Lentisphaera araneosa HTCC2155: one gene and its partner. The protein of the gene in region 2 binds, or shares a complex with, the protein of the main gene of each other region. Links are inferred from orthologs where the notes say so. Each region holds a gene or a part of one and is shown on either strand. Other genes may lie near its edges.

Evidence for each region. Proteins that work in one complex are often made in the same cells at the same time.
Region 1: the proteins of dnaG (region 2) and dnaB are in contact, whole or in part, in a crystal structure (PDB 2R6A), measured with the Geobacillus stearothermophilus proteins. The link is inferred for Lentisphaera araneosa HTCC2155 from one-to-one orthologs. Residues at the interface, in WP_049624496.1 of Geobacillus stearothermophilus: Lys456, Leu457, Leu458, Pro459, Ala460, Asn463, Ala464, Leu467, Leu535, Leu536, Ile537, Ala538, Gln544, Glu545, Asp548, Tyr549, His552; in WP_033016901.1 of Geobacillus stearothermophilus: Ser13, Glu15, Ala16, Gln18, Glu91, Leu92, Asp94, Ala95, Val96, Pro97, Thr98, Ala99, Ala100, Asn101, Tyr104, Tyr105, Ile108.

The regions. Positions count from the first base shown.
Region 1 is NZ_ABCK01000020.1:72,612-77,097, reverse strand. Bases 1,536-4,486 are described here. They hold dnaB (replicative DNA helicase), read right to left. Parts: upstream 3,766-4,486; coding sequence 2,305-3,765; downstream 1,536-2,304. Other genes in these bases: rpsR (30S ribosomal protein S18), read right to left, coding at 4,232-4,468; rplI (50S ribosomal protein L9), read right to left, coding at 3,772-4,221; bamA (outer membrane protein assembly factor BamA), read right to left, coding at 1,536-2,296. Also shown: LNTAR_RS17840 (Fur family transcriptional regulator), read right to left, coding at 1-32; more of bamA, read right to left, coding at 41-1,535. UniProt on the Escherichia coli protein: The main replicative DNA helicase, it participates in initiation and elongation during chromosome replication. Travels ahead of the DNA replisome, separating dsDNA into templates for DNA synthesis.
Region 2 is NZ_ABCK01000015.1:82,648-88,744, reverse strand. The notes cover bases 1,296-4,257. They hold dnaG (DNA primase), read right to left. Parts: upstream 3,714-4,257; coding sequence 1,878-3,713; downstream 1,296-1,877. Other genes in these bases: LNTAR_RS15340 (tetratricopeptide repeat protein), read right to left, coding at 3,716-4,257; LNTAR_RS15350 (REP-associated tyrosine transposase), read left to right, coding at 1,296-1,891. Outside these bases: LNTAR_RS25880 (MFS transporter), read left to right, coding at 1-1,094; more of LNTAR_RS15350, read left to right, coding at 1,295-1,295; more of LNTAR_RS15340, read right to left, coding at 4,258-4,525; rsmI (16S rRNA (cytidine(1402)-2'-O)-methyltransferase), read right to left, coding at 4,533-5,255; LNTAR_RS15330 (sigma 54-interacting transcriptional regulator), read right to left, coding at 5,270-6,097. UniProt on the Escherichia coli protein: RNA polymerase that catalyzes the synthesis of short RNA molecules used as primers for DNA polymerase during DNA replication.

The sequences.
Region 1 (4,486 bases), on a different replicon or contig from region 2:
TTAAAACGTTCTAAAATTTCTTCGTAGGGCATAATTGTTCCTAAAAATTGTATCCCATATTAAAATGGAAGCTTCCTGAATCATCTTCATTTTTTGAATTATCTATAACTGGTTTACCATAATAAAGTTCAACCACACCAATTGGAAGATTGATCCTTACACCAGGGCCTGTAGTTAAACTAAGGTCGCTTAAATCGGCAAAGTCATAGGAGTCCTCCCACACATTACCTGCATCCACAAACCAAACACCATTGAAGGTTTTGTTAAATGGAACATCTAACTCTGCTGACAAGAGGAGGAATGATGCACCACCTAATGGATCTTCTCTTGAATCAATCGGACCTAACTCTCGCTCATCATAACCACGAACACGACCAATACCGCCACCGAAATAGCGATCATAAATGGGGTCATCACCAATGAGAGTATTCACTTCTGCATGAAGTTTTAGAACTGATTCTTCGAAAGCTTCATTATAAGTCGTCCAACGTACTTTAAACTTTCCAGATTCATTATCTGAACCAATCACAATAGATTGTAATTCTGATGTAAACTGCATGATGCCACCCTCATTAGGGCGACGCGTACTATTACGCGTATCTTTTCTCAAAGTTAAAATATAAGCTGAAGAAATATCTGTTGTTTCTTCATCCTCTAATTCTTTAGAAACATCATCATCCATATCCAATTGAATTTGATAAAGTCTATGTGCGTGACGAATTGTCCAAAGGGGATACTTGGATAAACGTTTGGTTATACCAACTTCATAACCCAATTTCTTCTGGTCATAGTCATCGTAATAGCGCTCATTCATGTAAAACGATGTACTAAGAGACAGAGGCTTGCCCATAAACCACGGATCCACCCAAGCAATTGTTAAATCTTGTCGCTCCGAACCAAATTGTGCACGTGATTGAAATCTTTGACCGCCACCAATGAATGGCCAACCCTCGTACAAATCGAAGTTGGACTGAGAAAAGTTTACACTACCAACAAATGAGTCCGCAGATGAAAAACCACCACCAAGACCAATCTGACCCGTGCTCTTCTCTTCTAATTTTAATTGTAGATCTTTATAGCCTTCAAGTTCAGTATTAACGGGAGTAATATCCACCTTCTCGAAGTAGTTCATATTAATCAAACGCTTTTTTGATTTATCAATCAAATCTTTATTAGCTTTATCGTCAGGCTGAATCGCTAATTCGCGACGAATGACATACTCTTTTGTATCATTGTTGCCAGTTATAATAATATCTCTAATTTTTGAAGGCTTAGCTTCAACTATACGATAATCTACATCAACTATATGTGTTTGTGGATTAGGCTTTAATTGTGCTGAACAATAGAGGTCCAGATAACCTTCGTTTTGGTACTTAGTTGTCATCCTATCAACATCCGCATCCTCGACCAAAGTAGAATAAGAGAAACCTGACTTTGCTGTGACAAGCTTTTCCAGTTCAGCCGTTGAATAGATACTGTTACCAGAAATTGTTACATTGCCCACGATGTAAGGACGACCTTCCGTAATAAAGATATCTAACTCTAAATATTCACCGTCATCTTTCTTCACGACTTTTTCTACTTTAAAGTCAAGGTAACCACGTGCTTTATACTGACGCTTAATAAGTTTTAAATCAGCATCAAAGAGAAGTTCATTGAAAAAGCCCGTATCAAACAGGTAACGCCAAAAACTTGGCTTTGTATTAATCAAGTCTGCTAAGTCGTCATCGAGTATAACAGTGTTGCCATGGAAGCGAACTTCGTCGACTTGAAGACTACTCTTTTCATCAATAGTAACACGTAAAACAACCTCTTCGGGATCGTCTGTTTTTTCTACATCAAAGAAAATATCTGCATTATAAAAACCGTCGTCATCATAAAGCTTTTTGATATTGTGCTTATCCGCTGCCATCACGGTCTCGTCTAGCAATTCATCTATCTCCACATCCATCTCGTCAGCAATATCTTCATCGTCAAACTCTTTATTACCTTCAATAATAATTTTTATGAGTTTGGGACGACGAGTTACTGTAACCTTTAAAATACCCGTATCTTCATCAAATTCAGTTTCAACGTTAATGAACTCATTCGTTTGGTAAAGTCGACGTATATCACTCGATAAAATACGAGGAGACAAGTTCGATCCAGGTTTTGATTTTATGTTATTGAGAATGAAACCAGACTGAATCTCTTCCCCTTTTGAATTAAATACTTTGACTTCTTGAATTTCTTTGGCCATCGCAAATGACGTAAATAATATTGCGATTAAAAAGACTTTATAAATTTGTTTTAACATGACACCCTCTAAAATTGATCATTATTATAATCACCACCGAAGCTTGCTACAGGGTCATTATCTATAAATTTTGTATATTGAGGCATAAAGTTAAGTTCGACGATACCCGTCTCACCATTACGGTTTTTCGCTACAATGAGCTCCGTCATTATGCCTTCTGCTTCGATCTTTGCCTGATCTTCTTCAATTTGCTGCCCACGATCCCGGTGCAAAATCATCACAATATCCGCATCCTGCTCTATCGAGCCCGATTCCCTCAACTGAGATAATTTAGGGCGGGCAGCCTCTTTACTTCCACCACCTTGCTCGGCTTGACGATTCATCTGAGCCAAAATGATCACAGGAATATTGAGTTCTTTAGCAATCCCCTTGATCGCACCAGAAATTTGTGCAACTTCTTGTTCACGACTCGCATTGCGATTTAAACCACGACCTCGTAAAAGCTGAAGGTAGTCGATCACAATGAGATCCACATCAAACTTCTCTTTCATGCGTCGCGACTTAGCACGTAGTTCCATAACATCGAGCTGAGCTGAATCATCAATATGAATCTCAGTATCAGCGAGAATGTTGGCTGCTTTTTGAATGTTTGCAAAATCATTTGTTGTCACGTTCATATTGCCTATATCTTTCAAGCTTATTTCAGCTTCAGAGGCAACCATCCTAAGGACGAGTGACTGTGTATTCATTTCCAGTGAGAAGACTCCCACTGCAATATTTTTATCGCTTTGTCCTCTGGTATTTGCCAGAGCTACATTAGCAGCAATATTCATTGCTAAAGTTGTTTTACCGATTGAAGGACGTGCCGCCAAGACGATCATCTCACTGCGTTTCAAACCACCAATCTTATCATCTAAATCTCTATAACCTGTTGAAAAGCCTTTCTCGCCTTTATCACCCTCTGCCAAGCGAAAAATCGTTCCCATGGCGGCATCGAGTTCATCTTTTAAAGCAACAGATTCTTCCTTAAATAAATTATCGGATATATCAATAACTTCTTTGTGCAATTGGTCCAAAACGGCACCAGCACTGGCATCATCCTGCAAGCACAATTCTAGCGTTTCACTAGAGCGGCGTATTAGACGACGTAAGACAGAAGCATCTTGAACAATATCCAAGTACTTATCAAAGTTTGCGGTACTCGGAACTGAGTTCATCAATTCGAGGAGGTAAACTTCGCCACCCGCCTGAACAAGCTCGGAACTCTTCTTTAAAGCATTAGCTAAAGTCAATACATCAACGGCTTCTTCATTTTTTGCCATCTCGAATAAAGCACCCGAGATATATTGATGTGCCGCAGAGAAAAACGCTTCACGCGTTTTCAGTATCGACATAGCATTAACAATTAAAGAGGGGTCATTGAGCATACAACCCAAGACCCCTTTTTCCGCATCTATATTATGCGGTAAAGGCCGCTCCCCAGAGAGGAGCGACCCAAAATTTACTGCAGTATCAGTTTTGTTTTCCACTGCGGTTTATGCTTTCACCACCCACACTTTGAGTGTAGCGCTGACTTCTGCATGAACCTTTACAGATACTTCGTGTACGCCGAGAGTCTTGATGGCTTCGCCAACAGCGATCTTACGACGATCAACTTCGATACCATCTTTTGCAAGAAGGTCGTGAATTTCTGTAACAGTAACTGAACCGAATAACTTATCATCTTCACCAGCCTGCATTGGGATTGTGATAGATGTTTCGTTGATCTTAGCTGCGAGCTCTTGTGCCACGGCAACTTCAGCTGCATGTACTTCTGCAACCTTAGCACGACGTGCTTCGATCTGCTTTAGAACTGCTTGACTAGCGTGAACAGCTAAATCACGTGGAAAAAGAAAGTTACGTGCGTAACCATTTGCCACTTTTACTGTGTCGCCAACTTTACCGAGTTTTTCGATATTATCTAAAAGTACTACTTCGATAGCCATAATAAACTCCTTATTTCACCAACGCAATGTTGCGTGCGCGTTTGATTGCTGATGCAAGCATCGCTTGATATCTTTTGCTTACGCCGGTGATACGACGAGGAAGAATACGACCACCCTCAGTCATGAATTTTTTTAATACATCTGCATCAGTGAAATCGATGTATGTAACTTTTTGCTCGCTGAAGCGGCAAACTTTTGCTCTTACAGCAGCTTTTTTACGCTTTGGTTTTCTTCTTTGATTAGCCATTTGCTTATTCCTTATAAA
Region 2 (6,097 bases):
ATTTCTTAGAATCAAAGATTCTTCACAAAGGTGAACAAGATCAGCTCTTCCTCGATAAAGATTTAAAGAACGCGCACAAAGCAGGCAGCGATACAGAACCTTTTGCCCAAATTAAATATTGCCTAGAAGGCTTCAAATCCACATCTGTTGATATGGGTACAGTTTTTAAGAAAAATAAAGATACCATCTCTGATGAAATGGTTCCTGTAGATCTTACCGGTGCCGACATTTCCATTGAAGTGATTAATGAACAAAATGGTTTCCAATGGGCGACAACGGTTTTTGGTATCTCGGCAACATTGATGTTCTTAATTACTTTCTCGACAACCAAAGAACGTGTAAAACCACCTAAGCAAGAGAAAAAGACTCCACTGAAGACTGATATTAAAGATTTACTGACAAACAAACCTTGGCTCATTCTCTTTGCACTAGGTATCATCACACTTTTCCACGTTTGTTTAAGAAATGGTGCGATTATGTACTACTTCAAATATGTTGTGGGTAATACGGGTGTTGTGCCTCTCTTCATGCTTTCAGGCACAATTGCCAACCTTGTTTCCCTCGCCGCGGTCGGCTTCCTCGAAAGTAAACTAGGGAAGAAAAAAGGTTTTGCCTTGTTAATGATTATGACGGCTATCCTAACATTTGTTTTTGGCATGATCTCTCCAGAAAATATCGGCATGTTATTTGCCGTTAATATCGCAATTAACCTCATGTTTGGTCCTACAGCAGCACTCGTCTTTGCGATGTATACAGATGCGGCCGATTACTCGGAATGGAAGACGGGACGTCGTGCAACAGGCCTCGTGATGTCGGCTTGTACAATGGCACAAAAATTTGGTTACACACTTGGTGGCATGCTCACCATGGCGGTTCTCGTTTGGATCGGATTTGAAGCTAATACAGTTCAGTCACAAGAAGCCCAAGATGGTATTTCCGGTATGGTGAGCTGGATGTCGGCAATCCCATGTGTACTCGGCTTTGTCCTCATGCTTTTCTACCCACTCACAGATGAGAAGCTTAAAGGCATAAGTGAAGACTTAACAAAGCGTCGTGAAGAAAGTGAAGCTTCAGAGGCAACAGCCGAAGCCTAATTAAGCTCACATAAATTTTAAAGGCCGAACTCATGAGTTCGGCCTTTTTTGTTTTTACTCAACTAATTTTGTTATCACCATAAGGAAGAGTAAGTTCTGAGTGTATGGAGAGAAAAATGAATCGACTTGAATTTGAGGATGATAAAAATTAGCGTAGCCGAGGCTATTTACCGAACTATGACGCTAGTGATAAGTATCAAATGATAACTTATCGTTTGGCAGATGCTTTACCCAAATCTGTGCTGAGGGATTTGGGTGATGGGAGCGCGGGCGTCTCGCCCGCACAAAGAAATATAGAAAAAAGAAAGTGTTTAGAAAATTATCTAGATCAAAGTTATGATTCATGTATTTTGAAAAAGCCAGAGTGTGCTCAGCTAGTTATTGATGCATGGCGATATTTTGATGGTCAACGTTATAACTTATTGGCATACATGGTGATGCCAAATCATGTACATGTCTTAATAAAAACATATGAAGCTTATAGTTTAAAAGACATTGTACATTCTTGGAAATCTTTTACTTCACATGAGATATATAAAATTTTAAAAGATGATTGTGCGGGCGAGACGCCCGCGCTCCCAGCAGATAAATCCTTGGAACTTATAGACAAGAAATATTTAAAGGGCAAGGTTTGGCAAGAAGAGTATTGGGATCGGTTTATTCGTGATCAAAATCATTTAAACCGTGCAGTTGAATATATAATGAATAATCCAGTAAAAGCAGGTTTATGTAAGAGAACTAATGGATGGAATTGGTCAGCTATTTTAGTTAATAAACAAGGATTTAAAGGCTTTTAAGATCTTGATTTAAGGCCATGTATTCTTTCAGTAAGTCTTGCTTGATTTGCGGATCTTGTTCGCTTAATAATTTTTCTTTGATGACTTCATACTTCTGTTCAATCGATGCTTTACTGATTTGATTGAGGCAATCATTGATTAATTGCATCAGTTCATCAAAGTCATCACCCTCGGTACTCCTAGAGTGATAAGAAGATATTTTATTTTGTTTTATAACAAGTTCATAAACATTGGGGTATGAATTGGCGAGATCCTGTGAGCAATCTTTCCAATTGCCCATCTCAATATGAGAATTGATAAAGTGTAGGGCTAGAGAAGATTCGCTTGTCTCAGGTTCAAGATCCATGGTATTTTCAAAAACCAAATTCGCAAAAACTTCCTGACTTAAGGCCAAGGCAATGAGCTCAATTTCGGCAACGGAGCGCTTTGATATTTTGTTAAGTCTGAGAGGAGGGGGTGCGACATTTTGGGGAGCTTGTTGGAATTCCGCCTGGGGCTTCATATACTGCTTATGATCGCGCTTGTTGTAAACGAGGTAGCGCAATTGTTCACTTATCGCTTGAGCGTCGAGCTGAAGTTTACTGGCTAAGCGGAGGTGCCAATCACCCATGAGGACGTTGGGCATCTTAGCTAAAATGTCTAGAAGAAATTCACTGATTTTGACTTTTTCTTGTGAAGGACTCGAAGGCCCGTAATCAGAGAGGATAAAATCCACAAAATTCATGCCACCCGAAAGTTTTTCTTTGAGGACTTCGGCACCTTGTTCACTTAAAACCGTGTCGGGGTCTTCGCCTTCTTCAAGTGAGATGATCTCGGGAATGACGCCCTTGGGAAGTAAAATATTTAAACATTTGACGGCAGCTTTTTTTCCTGCATTATCGGCATCAAAACAGAGCTTAACGTGTTTTGCGTAACGCGCAATCATCGAGGCATGTTGATCAGTAAAAGCTGTGCCTTGTGCGGCAATCGCATTTTTGACTCCCGCACGGTGGCAGGCAATGACGTCGAGCTGACCTTCGCAAATGACAAAATGCTCGCTTTCTTTCAGGTGTTTATGGGCAATGTGAAGCCCGTAGAGCACGTTACCTTTGTGAAAAACGGGAGTTTCGGGGCTATTGATGTATTTGGCGGCTTTACTATCCTTTTCGAGTACTCGTGCCGAGAAAGCAATGACGCGTCCACTGATGTCCTGGATGGGGAACATGAGGCGATTGCGAAAGCGGTCGTAAGTTTTTCCCTGTTCATTTTGCTTAGTGAGGCCCGCAGTAGCGAGAAGTTCATCAGAAATCGAATGTTGCTTGGCCCATTTCATTACGGCATCCCAAGAATTGGGAGCATAACCGAGGCGATAATTATTGATGACTTCTTGATTGAGTCCGCGATTTTGAGCGTATTTTAGGGCTTCTGCACCCTGAGGTAATAAAAGTTGCTGCTTGAAAAAGTTTGTGGCTTTATCGAGGACATCGAAAAGCGCTTCTTTTTCATTTTTTTGCTTGAGACGTTCTTCGGGGCTTTGTCCTTTGCCCCATTCTGGTAAAATGACATTGGCCCGCGAGGCGAGTTTTTCTAGTGCATCGCGAAAGTCCAAGCTCTCATATTCTTGTACGAATTTAAGTACGTCACCACTCGCGCCACAGCCAAAGCAATGGTAGAATTGATCGTTTTGGTTGACGTTAAAAGAGGGCGTTTTTTCGTTGTGAAAGGGGCATAGGCCTAAGAAAGTCGGGCCATTTTTCTTTAGCTTAACATGAGCGCCAATAATATCGACTATATCATTGCGGTCTTTAACTTGTTGTTTAGCCCTTTCGAAATCCTGAGACATTCTTACTGCAGGCCCTGTAGCTGCCTTAAGCGACGTTCAACGGCGGGTATCTGTGGATCCTTTGTTCCCTCAGTCATTTTGAGGAATTTGGCATAACGAATGCGAGCCAGTTTAGGGACCTTATAAATCGTGTCGAGGGCAATAGCTGCATTGAGTGTGGTACTAGGATTTCCTGGAGCGAGGGTATCTGCTTTTTGTAAAAAGGGCATGATATAATTTTTATTACCTTCTCGGGTGATTTCTTTGATTGCCACATGATTATAAAAAACTTCGTCTCTTAGTTGTTTTCTACCCATGAGGTATTTGAGTCCCTTGGCAGATTTGATGTATTTCTCAATATCATAGGAACCATCAGCTTTTCGGCAGTTGTTGATTTCTGCAAGCATCAGTAAACGCAAGGGGATGGGGTTATTTAAATCGTTTCTGTAAGCTAAATCAAGAGCTTTGATGGCTTCGGGATAATCGCCTCGTTCGAGGTAGATTCTGCCAATCATGGCCATGATTTGTGGGTCGGGAGTTGAATCGGTTGGGTAGGCCTTGAGAATGAACTTCTCCACTTCCTGGTTTAGGCCACGGCGATTTTGCACATAGGCATAAAGAGCGTAAATGCGTGGGTGTTCCTCGCCGAGGTCGAGCATGCTTTTGAGTTGGTAGGCAGCTTTTTCCCAGTTGTTCTCTTCGAAAAGCTTTTCAACTTCAGCTAAAGCTTCTGTTGCATCGGGGCGTTGACACGAAGCAAAGAAAATTGTGCTGAGGAGACTTAGGGCGAAAAGCTTCGAAGCGAGAAAGAACTTTCTTGAAGGTGAATTCATGAGGGCCTTACCTTCTCCTACGGTTTTGTTTGTAGCCGTTGCCACGCACAGCTTGTTTGAGTTGCTTCTTTTCTTTTTTACCTTCAACAATAATCACGAAGTTGAGCTTAGGAGGTAGTTTCTCTGCTTCAGCAAGAATAGTGGTCGCATTATCATAAAAAAAGCATTCGTGTTCACCACTAATGTCGATGGCAAGAACAAACTTCTTTTGAACGTCTAAAACTGTCTTCAAGCTCTCGAGAATATGCTTGATTCTGTAGGGGGTATCCATGATCAAGAAAGGGTGACCTGAACCGGAGAGTTTGCGAAGTTCTTTTTCTCGAAGTTCTTGATCGCGAGAAAGGAAACCTGCAACGACGATACCCTTGACGGTGAATGGGCAGGCAGAAATGGCTGCCGTCACCGAACTGGGTCCAGGGATAACCTGAATTTGGGCTTTCACCGACCAAGCGGATTTGAGTACGGGTGAACCAGGGTCTTCTAGTGTGGGGCAACCTTGGTCACTCATGTAACAAACGGTTTCGCCACGTTTGAGGGCTTTTTCAACTTCACGAAGAGTGTGGACTTCGTCTTGCTCAGAGTATTTCCAGTATTCACGGTGAACTTTGGCAGCTTTTAAAACGGCACGAGCAGGGCGATCTTCTTCGAATACGAGCATGTCACTATCTCTTACAGCATCTAGGGTGCGCTTCGGTATGTCGTCGCTATTTCCGATGGCCCCAGAAGCCATGATTAGTTTTCCTTTCAAATGAAGTTCTCCAGTTGTTCTTTCGTGATTATATTTGTTTTTGCTTTCATAGCGGCGAATTTGAGAATAAAGGCAATTTCTAGCTCGTTGCCTTGGCAATCATAAAATGCGAGGTGAGCCCCGTTTTCGAGTTGGAGGTCTTTCTTACTCGACTGTTTACAGGCTTCTATAAAATAGTGTTCCACAATATCGGCAATATCTTCGTGGTGCTGAAGTACAGGTAACAATTGCAAAATACTGTTTTGGAAGATGCTTCTAAACATAGGATGTAGAATGCCTTGAGCAAGGGCTTCTTCGAAAGCTACCTTAGTCGTGCAAATTAAGCGCGTGTCGATAGGCTTACTATCGTGTTCATTGATTTTTCCAGAGGCAATAAATTCGTAAATCTTTTTCTGGCTAGCCAAATCGAGTTTATCGATGTTTTCAATCAGTAGCGTGCCTTGATTGGCTTGAGTGATTTTACTTGCGGCACCAAAAAGTTGTTCGTAAATGGGAAGACCACTCGTGTCTTCACAATTTAGGCTTATGAGTCTCATGTGTTGACGACTACTATTTCCATGAATGATATTTGCGACTTCCGCAAAGTCATTGCCTTCGTGACCCTCAACGAGAATGGGTGAGTCAAGACTCGAGTAGATCTCGATCTTTTTCATCAATTTTTGAACGTATTCTGAGTGACCTGGAAGTGCAAGGATTTTACTTCCTTCGGAATCTGCAGTGACAGTTGTGTTAAGGAGTTTGCAAAGTAGAAGACCCGCGTGCATACAGATAAGGCGTGCAAAAGCAAATTCAGTATTTGTGATGACTTGGTCGAGCTTGCTATC